Regions from separate parts of the Phaeospirillum tilakii genome, predicted to be linked through region 1. Evidence: riboswitches for the same ligand, from Rfam matches in the RefSeq annotation. Region 1 holds a riboswitch; each other region holds the start of a gene.
The links. Region 1 has a riboswitch for cobalamin ahead of ACFSNB_RS02030 (TonB-dependent receptor family protein). Riboswitches for the same ligand answer to the same signal wherever they lie in the genome.

Region 1 (4,256 bases):
CGCCATAGGTCGTGCTGCTGGCGATCGCGTAGTCGTAATAGCTCTGGTCGAACAAATTCTGCACCGCGAACGACCAGGTGACCGGCGCCAGCTCGCCGCCGACCCGCAGATCGACCACGGTATGCGAACCGATCAGCGGCTGGAAATTGCTCTGGTCGTTGTCGGCGCGGCGATCGCCGACATAGCGGGCGTCGAGATCGACCACCACGTACTTCTCCCACGCGTCCCACGACAGCCCGGCGGAACTGGTCCAGCGCGACACCAGCGGCACGTCCTTGTCCTTGTACACGCCGGCGGTGAATTTGGCTTCGGTATAAGCGAGGCCGCCCTTCAGCCGCAGTTCGGGGGTCAGGCGGTAGGTCGCGGTCGCCTCGCCGCCATAGCGCCGGGTCGGGTCGAGGTTGCGGTTGACCCCGCTGATCGGGTCGTAATGCAGTTCGTCGCGCAGCTCCATCACGTAGCCGCTGCCCTGCCAGCCGAACCGGCCGTGCTGGCCGCGCAGGCCGAGTTCGAGGTCGCGCGAGGTCTGGGCCTTGAGGGCGAAATTGGTGCCCGAGCCCCAGGCGGTCGAACCGACCCGTTCATCGACATTGGGCAGGCGCAGGCTGCGGCCGAGCCGGCCGAACAAAGCCAGTTGCTCGGTCAGGCGATGGTCGAGGCCGAGATGCAGGGCGTATTGGGTGTCGCTGTCCGACAGCGGGTTGCCGCCCGGGGTGATCGCCCAACTGGCCGAGGCGTTGTCGGGGTTGTAGCGATCGACCGCCGACAGCATCACATGCTCGACCCGGGCGCCGAACGACAGGTCGGTGTCGGGACGGACCGACAGGGTGTCCTGGAGGTATTCGGCCACGTTGTGCTGGCGCAGGTGGTAGGTGTGGAACGGACGGTTGCCCTGATGCCACATCCGCCGCGAATCATAGAGGGAATAGCTGTAATCGAGGCCGGCGGTCAGCCGGTTGGGCAGGCCGGCCAGGCTGCCCTCGCCATTGAGCCGGGGGGTGAAGGACAGGGTGGTCAGCTGGCGCTCGTTGTAGGTGTCGTAGACGCTGCCCCAGCTGCTGAAGAAGGCGTCCTCCTGCTCCTTGTGCCGCACCCCGCCATCGACCACCAGTTCGAGGCCGGAAGCGACGTCGAAACTGCCGCCCAGCGCGGCGTTGACCCCGCGCTTCTCGGCATGGTCGTAGGGCGAGGTGGTGCCGCGCCGCAGGCCACGGGCATAATTGGTCTGATTGACCCCACCCGGCAGGCCGAGATGCTGGTCGTCGGCGCCGAGATTGAGATACAGCTCGCCGCCGTCGAGGCTTTGCCGCACCTCGCCCGAGATGCTGCGCTGTTTGAGGGCGTTGTTGTCGCGATAGCCGTCCGAGGTGATCTGGCTGCCGGCGACCGACAGCGCGGTGTCGCCGATCCGCTTGTTGACCCCGGCATTGGTCTCGCGATAGCCGAGCGAGCCGATCGCCCCCTCGATCCGCGCCGAATCCGGGGTATTGGCGCCGTTCTTGGTGACGATGTTGATCACGCCGCCGACCGCGCCGTCGCCATACAGCACCGCCCCGGCATTGCCCCGGGTGATCTCGATCCGTTCGATGTTGGAACGCTGGATCGCCGACAGATCGACCGAGGACAGATCGACGTCGTTGAGACGGCGGCCATTGACCAGGATCAGGGTGTTGCCGGTCGCGGTGGCACCGAAGCCGCGCATGTCGACCGAGGCGCCGCTGCCGTTGACCCCGCCGAACATCGTCTGCACCTGGATCCCCGGCACCCGGCCGAGGATGTCGGCCAGACTCTGCCCGGGCGAGCGTTCGATCTCGTCGGCGGTGATCACCGTGGTCGAGGCTCCGGTGATGCCCTCGCCCAGCCGGCTGGCGGTCACCAGCGTCTCGGGCAGCGGGTCGGCGGCCGTGGTCCCGGCGGCCTGGGCGGCCGGTCCGGCGCCGATCGCGGCCAGGGTCAACAAAAAGGTCAGGCCGGGTCCCCCCCGGCGCGCGGAATGTCCGCAAGCTCCCATCGGTCACGCTCCTGCGTTCGCGCCCCGGCAAGGCCGGACGGCGCGTGGAAACGAAAACCGATCGGAAGGCCATGACGAATCGGCCCCGACCCGATCCCGGCCGGCGCCGACAGGCACCAGGGGAACCGGCACAACATCGCTCGGGTCATGACGGGGGGAATCCCGGCACGGCCTTCGTCTCGGCGTCGACGTCACCGCTGCGAAAGGCCGCTCCGTATGGGTCCACCGCCCACCGGTTGGGTGACCGTGCTGGCAGGTCTCCTGACTCGCGGGTCATCGCCCGAAGCGCCCGGCCTTCCCAGTTTCCCAGTGGCCATGATGGACGCGGACTCGCCGCTCACAGTTGCGGGGACAGTCACGGATTGCGACCCGCGCGGGGCCGGCACCGTGTTCCCTCTTGCCTCCCCGGTGCGAACCGGGGAACCAGCATGTGCGCCGAAGATGAAACAGCCGTCCCCGCCGGTCAAGCCGGTTTTCCGCCGCCCGCCCGCCCGACACCGGGGCTTGCCCTCTCCCCCCGACCCGTGCGAAACGCCCCGGCGATGGAACCGCTGTTCACCCTCGAAACCCGCCCCGGCTGGCTGATCGCCCGCTTCCCCGCCCCGTGGCGGCTGGCCGGCTGGAGCCTCAACCGCCCCGGCCTGACCTCCACCGCCTGCGTGGCGTGGCTGGAAGTGGTCGATGCCGACCTGCCGCTCGGGGTCGATCCGCTCGACCTGCTCGACCGCCGGCTGGCGGAAGCGGGGCTGGACGGCGCCGCCGGGATGATGACGGCGCGGGCGCTCGACCGCCACCACCGCGCCGCCGCCGGCACCGGCCCCGACCGCGCCGAGGTACTGGTGACTCTCGGCCTGACCAACGGCGCGGTGCTCGATTCCGCCGGCCACCCCCGCCCGGTGATGCCGCCGCCGCCCGCCCCGGTCGGCACCATCAACCTGCTGGCGGCGCTGACCCGGCCGCTCAGCGACGGCGCCCTGCTGGAGGCGCTGGCCCTGGCCGCCCAGGCCCGCACCGCCGCCCTGCTGGCCGAGGACGGCCGCATCGTCGGCACCGGCACCGACTGCATCCTGCTCGCCTGCCCGCCGGCAGCGGCGCCCTGCCCGTTCGCCGGCCTGCACACCGCCACCGGTCAGGCGCTGACCAGCGCGGTCTATCAGGCCACCCGCGCCGCCCGCCGGGTGTGGGAGGCGGAAAATCCCGCCACCCTGGCGGCGTCGCGCCGGCTATGATCCCCCCTTCCCCGCCCCGAGAAAGGCTTTCCCGATGGCCCACCCGCCCCGCAAGACCCTGCTGCTGATCGGCATCGGCCCGGGCGATCCCGACGCGCTGACCCTGGCCGCCGTCAAGGCGATCCAGCAGGCCGACCTGTTCTTCTTCCTCGACAAGGACGGGCCGGGCACCGAGTCGCTGATCCGCTTCCGCCAGGACATCCTCGACCGCCACCGCGACGGCCGCCCCTACCGCGTCGCCCGCGCCCCCAGCCCGCCGCGCGACCGCACCCCGGCCGATTATCACGAGACGGTGGTGGAATGGCGCGACCGCCGCACCGCCCTGATCGCCGGGATGATCGAGCGCGAGCTGGCCCCGGGCGAGTGCGGCGCCTTCCTGATCTGGGGCGACCCCTGCCTGTATGACGGCACCCTGCAAAGCCTGCGCGAGCTGATCGACCGCGACGGCGCCGCGTTCGACCTGCGGGTGATCCCCGGCATCACCTCGGTGCAGATGCTGGCCGCCCGCCACGCCGTGCCGCTCAACCGCATCGGCGAAAGCGTCACCATCACCACCGGCCGTCAGCTCGAAACCGGCGACCCCGCCGCGATCCACAACGCGGTGGTGATGCTGGATTCGCGCTCGGCCTTCCGCCGCCTCGATGGGACCGGGACGGTCGATATCTATTGGGGGGCGGATGTCGGCAGCCCGGACGAAACCCTGATCGCCGGGCCGCTCGACCGCGTCGCCGGGCAGATCGAGCAGGCCCTGACCGAGCAGCGCCGGCGCAAGGGCTGGGTGATGGATTGCTACCTGCTGCGCCGGCGCGAGGAGGAATAGGGGCCGGGGCGGCAAGGATGCCGAGAGGCGCTGCCTCTCGGCGCTCTCCGCGAAGGGCCACCGGCCCTTCGAACCCGGAAGATCAGCAGTCGGGGCAAGGCGTCAGCGGCAGGCCGCGCCGCAGCCAGCCCGGTCCGGCCTCGCCGCCCAGCACGCCCTCGTTGACATCGGCGACGGAGCGGAAGCCGTGGGCCAG
Region 2 (4,256 bases), on a different contig from region 1:
GCCTCGGCGTAATGGCCCTGGGCGGTCAGGCAGACCACCTGATCGACGTCGATCAGGCTGGTGACTCCCCCCTGGCCGCGCACCACCGGCAGCTTCAGCAGCAGGGCGCCGTGCGGGCCGGTGGCGACCGGCGGTCCCATCGCCAGATCGCCCTGGGCGTGGAACATCATGCAATAGCCGATCTGGCCGGGCTCGGGGCCGGTTTGCAGCCGGGTGACCTTGGCGACCAGACTGCCGATCGGGGTGGTGACCACCAGCGCGGCGGCGCCCTCGGCCGAATCGCGGGCGCACTCGATCAGCCACGCCACCTTGGGCCGCGCCGCCGGGGGATGCAGGTCGAGGATGTCGCGCCCGAACGGCAGCGTGCGGTCGCGGCCGAGCAACTGGCGCGCCAGCGGGTTGGCCGACAGGATCCGCCGTTCGGCATCGAGCACCACCACGCCGACCGGGGTGCGTTGCAGGCGGTATTCGAAACTGCCGCCGGGATCGGGAGGAAAAACGGGGGGAGGGGGCATCGGCGCCGGGACCAGGGCTGAGGCGGTCAGCATAGCCGCTTTGCCGGGTCTTGCCTACCCCGTCGGGTGGCTTCCGCCGCCCGGGGGGATCCCGGGCGGCGGAGCCGGCGTCAACAGGCGCCAAAGGCGAAGGTGGTTTCGGTCCCTTCGTCCCAGCCATCCCACAGGTAATCGCCCTCGATGCCGTCGGCGATCAGGCGGAAGGCGTAGCGGGCCTGTTCCAGATAGGCGTCGCAATAGGCGCCGATCTGGTTCATGCCGCCATTGGCCTCGTGCGCCTCGGCCGGACAGGGCGAGCCGCAGAAATGGCGCACCGGACAGATCGCGCACTTGGCGATGTCCTCGACCTTGCGCTCGGACACCTTCTTGAACGGCGCGGTCTCCAGCACGTCCTCGATCCGGTCCTGGAACAGGTTGCCGCCGGCGAACTCGGGCAGGCCGATGAACTCGCTGCACGGGAACAGGGTGCCGTCGGGGACCAGGGCGAAGAAGCTGCGCCCGCCGCCGCAGGGGGAGATGTCGCACATCAGCCGCCGCGCGGTGGGGGCCAGGATCGAGATCAGGATGTTGGCGAAGTTCGCCACCACCAGCTTGCGGCCGGTCTCGCGGTAGAGCTGATGGGTGCGGTCGAGCGCGGCGGTGAAGGCCTTGGCCACCACCGCGTCCTCGACCCACGAATCCCTGCCGCCCTGCTGGGTGCAGCGGACGAAGTTCAGCATGCAGGCCGGCACTTCGCGGGCGTGGAGGAACTCGACCATCGCGGTCAGCTGATCGACGTTCTGGCGGTTCATCGTGCAGATCACGTTGAAGCCGGGATAGCCGCGCAGCCGGTCGATCGCCCGCAGGGTCGAATCGAACACGCTGTCGCCGTTCCAGCGCTTGCGCGACAGGTCGGCGACATCCTGCACCGGGGCGTCGAGCGACAGGCCGATGCCGCAGCCCTGGCCGGTCAGGAACGCCACCGCCTCGTCGTCGAGCAGGGTGGCGTTGGTCTGCACCCCGAAGCGGAAGCGGTCGCGGTACTGCTCGATCGCGGCGAACATCGCCTCGCGCGCCAGCATCGGCTCGGCGCCGTGGAAGATGATCTGCGGCTTGCGGTCGGGCGGCAGGGTGCGGCTGAAATAGGCGTCGAGCCGGGCCATCGCGTCGAGCAGGGTCTCCTTGCTCATCTGCTGGCCGCCCTTGCGCATCTCGCCCGGAATGTAGCAATAGGCGCAATCGAGGTTGCAGCGTTCGGTCGGATTGAAATAGACCGCCGACGGCTTCAGATGGAAGCGCAGCATGTCCATTTCCTGGGCGAACGAATCGCGCTTGGCGTGCCACTGCGCCAGCAGGGCGCCGTCCTCGATCACCGCCCCGGTCTGGTCCTTGCGCACCAGCGACCAGAAGGCGGTGTCGGCGTCGATCAGCGCGGTGTAGTCGGGATGGCCGATGTCGAACCAGTCCAGCCCGTCGGGAAGAGCGGCCCCCGCCGCTCCCCCCTTCACCTCGGTGACGAGGCTCAACGCTTCACCTGCTTGTCCATCAGCACGTAATGGGACAGGCCGGTGCCTTCGGCGTCGCAGCTCTTGCGGCTGGCGATCACCGCCGGACGGGTGGTCTTCTGATCGGTTCTGGTCATGGCCTTCACGGACTCCACGTTGGTCGGGGCGACGGCGCCGGGCCATGACGGACCCTTTGCCGAAACCCTTTTCCATCGGATTCCGCCCCGAGACTCTTGATGAGGCCCAACAGGTCTTCTGGCTCTCGGATCAGCCACGGCACCACGCCTTCCCGGCGGTTGGCCGCCAGTGGCCGGGCGTTTTCCGCCCCAGTGGTCCGTGTCCCCGATTACAGCGGCGGGACCGCCACGGAGTTGCACCGTGTTCCGGGATGTTGGACTGAGCCCGTTTACGCCAGCGGGGCGGGGGGCGTCAAGCCCGGCGGCGCCCCGTCCGGCAGGGCCGAAAGCGACGCATGGGAGGGGCGCGATCATCCCCTTGCCCTGTGGGGTCGTTCCGGGGCACAGTCCCGCTCGCGCCGCAGGGCGCGTTTCGTTTTTCCAAGGAACAGTTCAGGACTGGACAAGATCATGGCCCGGCGTCTCGCGGTCTTCCTGGTGGATTGGTGCTGGCGTCATGCCTGGGCGGTGGTGACGGTCGCCCTGCTGGCGACGGCCGGGCTCGGCTATTACGCCGCCACCCATCTCTCCCTCGACACCGACGAATCCAAGCTGATCGCCGGCGATCTGCCGTTCCGCCAGGCCGAGGCGACGATCGATGCCGCCTTCCCCCACACCCTCGACCGGCTGGTGGTGGTGCTCGACGCAGCCACCCCCGAGGCGGCGGAGGAAGGGGTCGAACGGCTGGCCGCCGCGCTGGAGGCCCGCCATGATCCGGCGATCCGCTCGGTGTCCCGCCCGGCCGAGGAAGTGTTCTTCCGCCGCTACGGCCTGATGTTCCTGTCGCCGACCGAGCTGTCGGCGCTGTCCGACCGGCTGATGGCGGCCCAGCCGCTGCTCGGCACCGTGGCGCGCGATCCGTCGCTGCGCGGGCTGGTCGGCGCCACCCAGATGATCCTCGAGGGCGTCGCCCGCCATCAGGCGGCGGCCGAGGAGGTCGAACCGCTGCTGCAACGGCTCGACCGCGCCGCCGGTGCGCTGGCCGAGGGCCGCGCCGCCGAGCCGGCCGACTGGCAGAGCCTCGCCGCCGCCGGCCCCGGGCGCGACACCCCCAGCCGGGTGCTGCTGGTCCAGGTCCGGCTCGACCATGCCGAACTCCAAAGCGGCGCCGCCGGCACCGCCGCGATCCATGCCGCCGCCGCCGCCGCCGGGGTCACCCCCGACCAGGGCTACCGCCTGCGCCTGACCGGCTCGGTGGCGCTGACCGACGCCAATTTCGCCACCGTCACCGAAGGGGTCGGCCTGTCGGCGCCGCTGTCGCTGCTGGCGGTGCTGGTGCTGCTGTTCTGGGGCGTGCGGTCGTTCCGGGTGGTGGCGGCGATCATGATCAGCCTCGCGGTCGGGCTGGTCGCCACCGCCGCCTTCGCCGCCGCCACCGTCGGCAGCCTCAATCCGATCTCGGTCGCCTTCGCGGTGATGTTCGTCGGCATCGCGGTCGATTTCGCCATCCAGTTCGTCATCTCGTTCCGCAACGAGCGGTACCGTCTGACCGACGCCGCTCCGGCGGTCCGCTCGGCCGCCGGGCTGATGGCGGCGCCGCTGTCGCTGGCGGCGCTGGCGACGGCGGTCGGCTTCCTCTCCTTCCTGCCCACCGCCTATACCGGCGTCTCCCAGCTCGGCCTGATCGCCGGCGGCGGGATGGTGATCGCGCTGGTGGTCGATTTCACCCTGCTGCCGGCGCTGCTGGCGCTGATCAAGCCGCCGTCCGAGCCCGAGCCGGTCGGGCTGAAGCTGGCCGCCGCCGACCGCTTCCTCGCCCGCCGCGCCCGTCCGGTGGTGTGGGGCGCCGGCCTGATCGCGGCGACCGGCGCGGCGCTGCTGCCGGCGCTGCCGCTCGATTTCGACCCGCTTCACCTCCAGAATCCCAAGGCCGAGGCGGTGGCGACCTTCCAGGACCTCGCCCGCGATCCCGAATCCGGGGTCTATGCGGTCGAGATCCTCGCCCCCAGCCTGGGCCAGGCCCACGCCTTGGCCGAACGGCTCGACGCCCTGCCCGGCGTCCGCCGCACCATGACGCTGGAAAGCTTCCTGCCGCCCGACCAGGACCAGACCCTGCCGATCCTGGCCGACATGGCCCAGGT
Region 3 (4,256 bases), on a different contig from region 1:
GTGCGGATCGCGGCGGCGGAGTCGAGCAGCAGCAGCAGGAAGCGCCAGATCAGCAGGGCGATCTCGACGATTTCGGCCGGCACGCCGAGCCGGCGCAGGCCGCGCACCAGATCGGGCGCCGGGCAGGTCACCGCCAGCAGCAGCAGGCAGGACAGCGCCGCGCTTGCCCGCAGCAAGGCGAGCAGGGCGGCGCGCCCGCCATCGGCGGCGAGGGCGATGCCGTTGGGGCCGATCTGCACCGCCAGCGCGGCGGTGGCGGTGAGGGCGAAGCCGAACGGCGCCGCCACCAGCCGCAGCCACGCCCCGGGCGGCACCCGGGCGCCAGCCAGCGCCGCCGTCCAGGCGATCGCCAGCACCAGCCCCGCCGCCGGCCAGGGCGGCAGGGCCAGCGTCAGCGCGAGCAGGCCGAGGGCGAGCAGACTCTTCTCCCCCAGCCCACGCTGGCGCCACCGGCTGGCGCTCGCCAGCCGGTCGATCGTCAGACTCACTTCGCGCGGCTTCCCTGGCGGCGGCCGATGGCATAGCCGACCAGCCCCGCGCCGATTGCCGCCTGCACGGCGAACAGCAGGCTTTCCATCTCCTTGCCCGGCGGCTCCCACAGCGGCTCGGCCCACGGGGTATAGGACGGGGCGACGGTGGCCACCGCGTCACGGGCGGCATCGTCGGTGCCGCTGTATTCGGTGCCGGGATGCAGCACCAGCGGGGCGGCGACGATCAGGGCGGCGAGGCCCAGCAGCAACAGATTGAGGCGCGCGCTCATGCCTTGTCTCCCACACCCGGCACCAGGCCGCGACCGGCCAGGGCATTGATCACCACCACCGTCACCAGCCCCTCGGCCACCGCCAGCGGCACCTGGGTCAGGGCGAAGATGCCGGCGAACTTGAGGTAGGCCCCGGCAAAGCCCGATACCGGGTCGGGGAAGGCCAGCGCCAACTGGGCCGAGGTGACCAGATAGGTGGCGAGGTCGCCCAGCGCGGCGGCCAGGGCGATCCCCACCGCCGCCGGCAGGCCGAGGGCGTTCGAGCCCTTCCACACCGCGAAGGCCACCCACGGCCCGGCCACCGCCATCGACATGATGTTGGCGCCGAGCGTGGTCAGGCCGCCATGGGCCAGCAGCAGGGCCTGGAACAGCAGGACGATGCCGCCCAGCACCGCCATCACCGACGGGCCGAACAGCACGGTGCCGAGCCCGGTGCCGGTCGGATGCGAGCAGGAGCCGGTGACGCTCGGCAGCTTCAGCGCCGACAGCACGAAGGCGAAGCCCCCGGCGGCGGCGAGTTGCAGCCGCGCCTCGGGGTGGTCGGTGACGATCCGCTTGAGCTTCCAGGCGCCGGCGGCGACGAAGGGCGCGGCGGCGGCGCTCCAGGCCAGCGCGTGCGGCGCCGGCAAAAAACCTTCCATGATATGCATTCGGGACGGACTCCGTTCGTCGAGAGGGCAAAATGCCGCCGCGAAACGGAATTCTGTTCGACCTCCCGGCACACCCCGTCCGGCAGGCTCACGGCGACTCTCGCGATGGCAGGTCTCCTGACTTGCGGGTCGTCGGCACCGGTCCGGCCTTCCCAGCCCCCCGCGCGGGGGCCAGTGGCTTGAGGGGGACCCGTGCCTCTCCGCCTACAGTTGCGGGGGCAGTCGCGGATTTGGCCCAGGCCGGGCCGCACCGCGTTCCCATTTTCACCCCGTCGGCGGCGGCCGGCGGGGAACCATCGTCCCCCAACTATAATTTCGCCACGATCCCGATGCAAACCTCGACCATCCTGCTATCCTGCCCGGCACGGCAGTGACGGAGTTTTCCCCCCTTGACCCATACCATCGCGATGGTCGATGACGACCGCAACATCCTGACCTCGGTGTCGATGGCGCTGGAAGCCGAGGGCTTCAAGGTGCGCACCTACACCGACGGGGCCGAGGCGTTGCGCGGGCTGACCGCCCAGCCGCCCGATCTCGCTTTGCTCGACATCAAGATGCCGCGGATGGATGGGATGGAGCTGTTGCAGCGGCTGCGCCGCCAATCGTCGCTGCCGGTGATCTTCCTCACTTCCAAGGACGACGAGATCGACGAACTGCTCGGCCTCAGGATGGGGGCCGACGATTACATCAAGAAGCCGTTCTCGCAAAAGCTGCTGATCGAACGGATCCGCGCCCTGATCCGCCGGATCGAGGCCAACGCCGCCGGCGGGGCCGAGGCGGTGAGCGAGGTGATCACCCGGGGGCCGCTGCTGCTCGATTCCGCCCGCCATGCCTGCACCTGGAACGGTCACGGCGTCGATCTGACCGTCACCGAGTTCCTGTTGCTGAAGGCGCTGGCGATCCGCCCCGGCCACGTCAAGAGCCGCGACCAGCTGATCGATGCCGCCTATGGCGAATCGATCTATGTCGACGACCGCACCATCGACAGCCACGTCAAACGGCTGCGCAAGAAGTTCCGCGAGGTCGACGAGTCGTTCGCCCAGATCGAAACCCTGTATGGGGTCGGCTATCGCTACCGCGAGGAATAGGGCGTGAAGACCGCGCCGGCCGTCGCCGGTCCGGCCGAGGGGCCGCCCCGCCGCCGCTGGCCGCGCTGGCGGCTGCTGGCCTCGCCGCTGACCCGCCGCATCCTCGCCGTCAACCTGCTGGCCCCGGTGGTGCTGGTGGGCGGACTGCTCTATCTCGACCGCTACAAGCAGGGGCTGATCCGCTCCGAACTCGACGGCCTCGCCACCCAGGCGCAGATGGTCGCCGCCGCCGTCGGCGAGGGCGCGCTGATCGAGGGCGAGGGCGAGGGCCTCGAATTCAATGCCGAGACCGCGCGGCAGATGGTGCGCCGGCTGGCCGAGCCGGCCCGGCTGCGGGTGCGGCTGTTCGGCGCCGGCGGCGAGCTGGTGGCGGATTCGCGCTTCCGCTTCGGCGCGGTCGGGCTGGTCCATGTCGAGCTGCTGCCGCCGCCGCATGATCCGCATTGGTTCGACACCCTGCGCATCGGCTGGGAACGGCTGGCCCACTGGATGCGGTTCGACCGCGCCTTGCCGCTCTATCTTGATCCGCCCCGGGCGCGGGCCAGCGATTTCATCGAGGTGGCGACCGCGCTGGAGGGCCGCAGCGGCGCCCAGGTCCGCACCCGCAAGGGCGGCGGGCTGGTGCTGTCGGTGGCGGTGCCGGTCCAACGCTACAAGCAGGTGCGCGGCGCGGTGCTGATCAGCGCCGAGGGCAACGGCATCGCCCGCTCGCTGTTCCAGATCCGCCTCGCCATCTTCCAGGCCTTCCTGCTGTCGCTGGCGCTGACGGTCGGGCTGTCGCTCTATCTCGCCGGCACCATCGCCCGCCCGGTGCGCCGCCTCGCCTTGGCGGCGGAGCGGGTGCGCCATGGCCAGGGCCGCGCCGCGCTGATCCCCGATCTGTCCCGGCGCGGCGACGAGATCGGCGAGCTGTCGGTGGCGCTGAAGGAGATGACCGAGGCGCTGTGGCGGCGGATGGACGCGATCGAGGCCTTCGCCGCCGATGTCGCCCACGAGATCAAGAATCCGCTGACCTCGCTGCGCTCGGCGGTCGAGACGGCGGCGCGGATCGAGGATCCCGACCGCCGCCGCCGGCTGATGGCGATCATCCAGGACGATGTCGGCCGGCTCGACCGGCTGATCAGCGACATTTCCGACGCCTCGCGCATCGACGCCGAGATGTCGCGCGCCGAGGCCGGCGCGGTGGCGGTGGCGGCGATGCTCGACACCCTGTTCGAGGTCTACCGCGTCACCGGGGCCGAATCCGGCCCGACCTTCACCCTCGACCGCCCGGCCAACGATCCGCTGGCGGTGTGGGGGATCGAATCCCGGCTGGTCCAGGTGCTGCGCAACCTGATCACCAACGCGATGTCGTTCAGCCCGCCCGGCGGGGTGATCCGGCTGGTCGCCGTCCGGGGCGGCGGCTGGGTGCGGGTGACGGTCGAGGATCAGGGGCCGGGGATCCCCCCCAACAAGCTCGATGCGATCTTCGACCGCTTTTATACCGAACGGCCGGAAGGCGAGAAGTTCGGTACCCATTCCGGCCTCGGCCTGTCGATCTCGCGCCAGATCGTCGAGGCCCATGGCGGCCGGATCCGCGCCGAAAACCGCGATGAAGGCGGCGCCCGCTTCATCGTCGAACTGCCGGATCGCGCCGGGGGGTAACACGTTACGCGGGCTCTGCCCGCCCCCGCCAAGGGCCGCAAGGCCCTTGGAACCCTTTCCTTGTCCTTCGCGCGGCAAACATCCGCGCCCAAGCTGACAGGCCGTTCCGCGCCC

Region 2: it holds a riboswitch for cobalamin, as region 1 does, so the genes downstream of both, cbpA (modified peptide precursor CbpA) here and ACFSNB_RS02030 (TonB-dependent receptor family protein) in region 1, are expected to answer to the same signal.
Region 3: it holds a riboswitch for cobalamin, as region 1 does, so the genes downstream of both, ACFSNB_RS07930 (energy-coupling factor ABC transporter permease) here and ACFSNB_RS02030 (TonB-dependent receptor family protein) in region 1, are expected to answer to the same signal.

The regions. Positions count from the first base shown of each region.
Region 1 covers NZ_JBHUIY010000002.1:206,660-210,915, reverse strand. The annotation lists gene ACFSNB_RS02030 (TonB-dependent receptor family protein) at 1-1,957, opposite strand, end outside; cobalamin riboswitch at 2,246-2,454, opposite strand; gene ACFSNB_RS02025 (adenosylcobinamide amidohydrolase) at 2,554-3,240, shown strand; gene cobF (precorrin-6A synthase (deacetylating)) at 3,275-4,060, shown strand; gene ACFSNB_RS02015 (rhodanese-like domain-containing protein) at 4,143-4,256, opposite strand, start outside.
Region 2 covers NZ_JBHUIY010000019.1:58,876-63,131, reverse strand. The annotation lists gene ACFSNB_RS10910 (PAS domain-containing transcriptional regulator) at 1-515, opposite strand, end outside; gene cbpB (peptide-modifying radical SAM enzyme CbpB) at 626-2,020, opposite strand; gene cbpA (modified peptide precursor CbpA) at 2,017-2,136, opposite strand; cobalamin riboswitch at 2,250-2,384, opposite strand; gene ACFSNB_RS10895 (MMPL family transporter) at 2,587-4,256, shown strand, end outside.
Region 3 covers NZ_JBHUIY010000012.1:64,228-68,483, forward strand. The annotation lists gene cbiQ (cobalt ECF transporter T component CbiQ) at 1-488, opposite strand, end outside; gene ACFSNB_RS07925 (energy-coupling factor ABC transporter substrate-binding protein) at 485-760, opposite strand; gene ACFSNB_RS07930 (energy-coupling factor ABC transporter permease) at 757-1,410, opposite strand; cobalamin riboswitch at 1,501-1,723, opposite strand; gene ACFSNB_RS07935 (response regulator transcription factor) at 1,800-2,498, shown strand; gene ACFSNB_RS07940 (stimulus-sensing domain-containing protein) at 2,502-4,142, shown strand.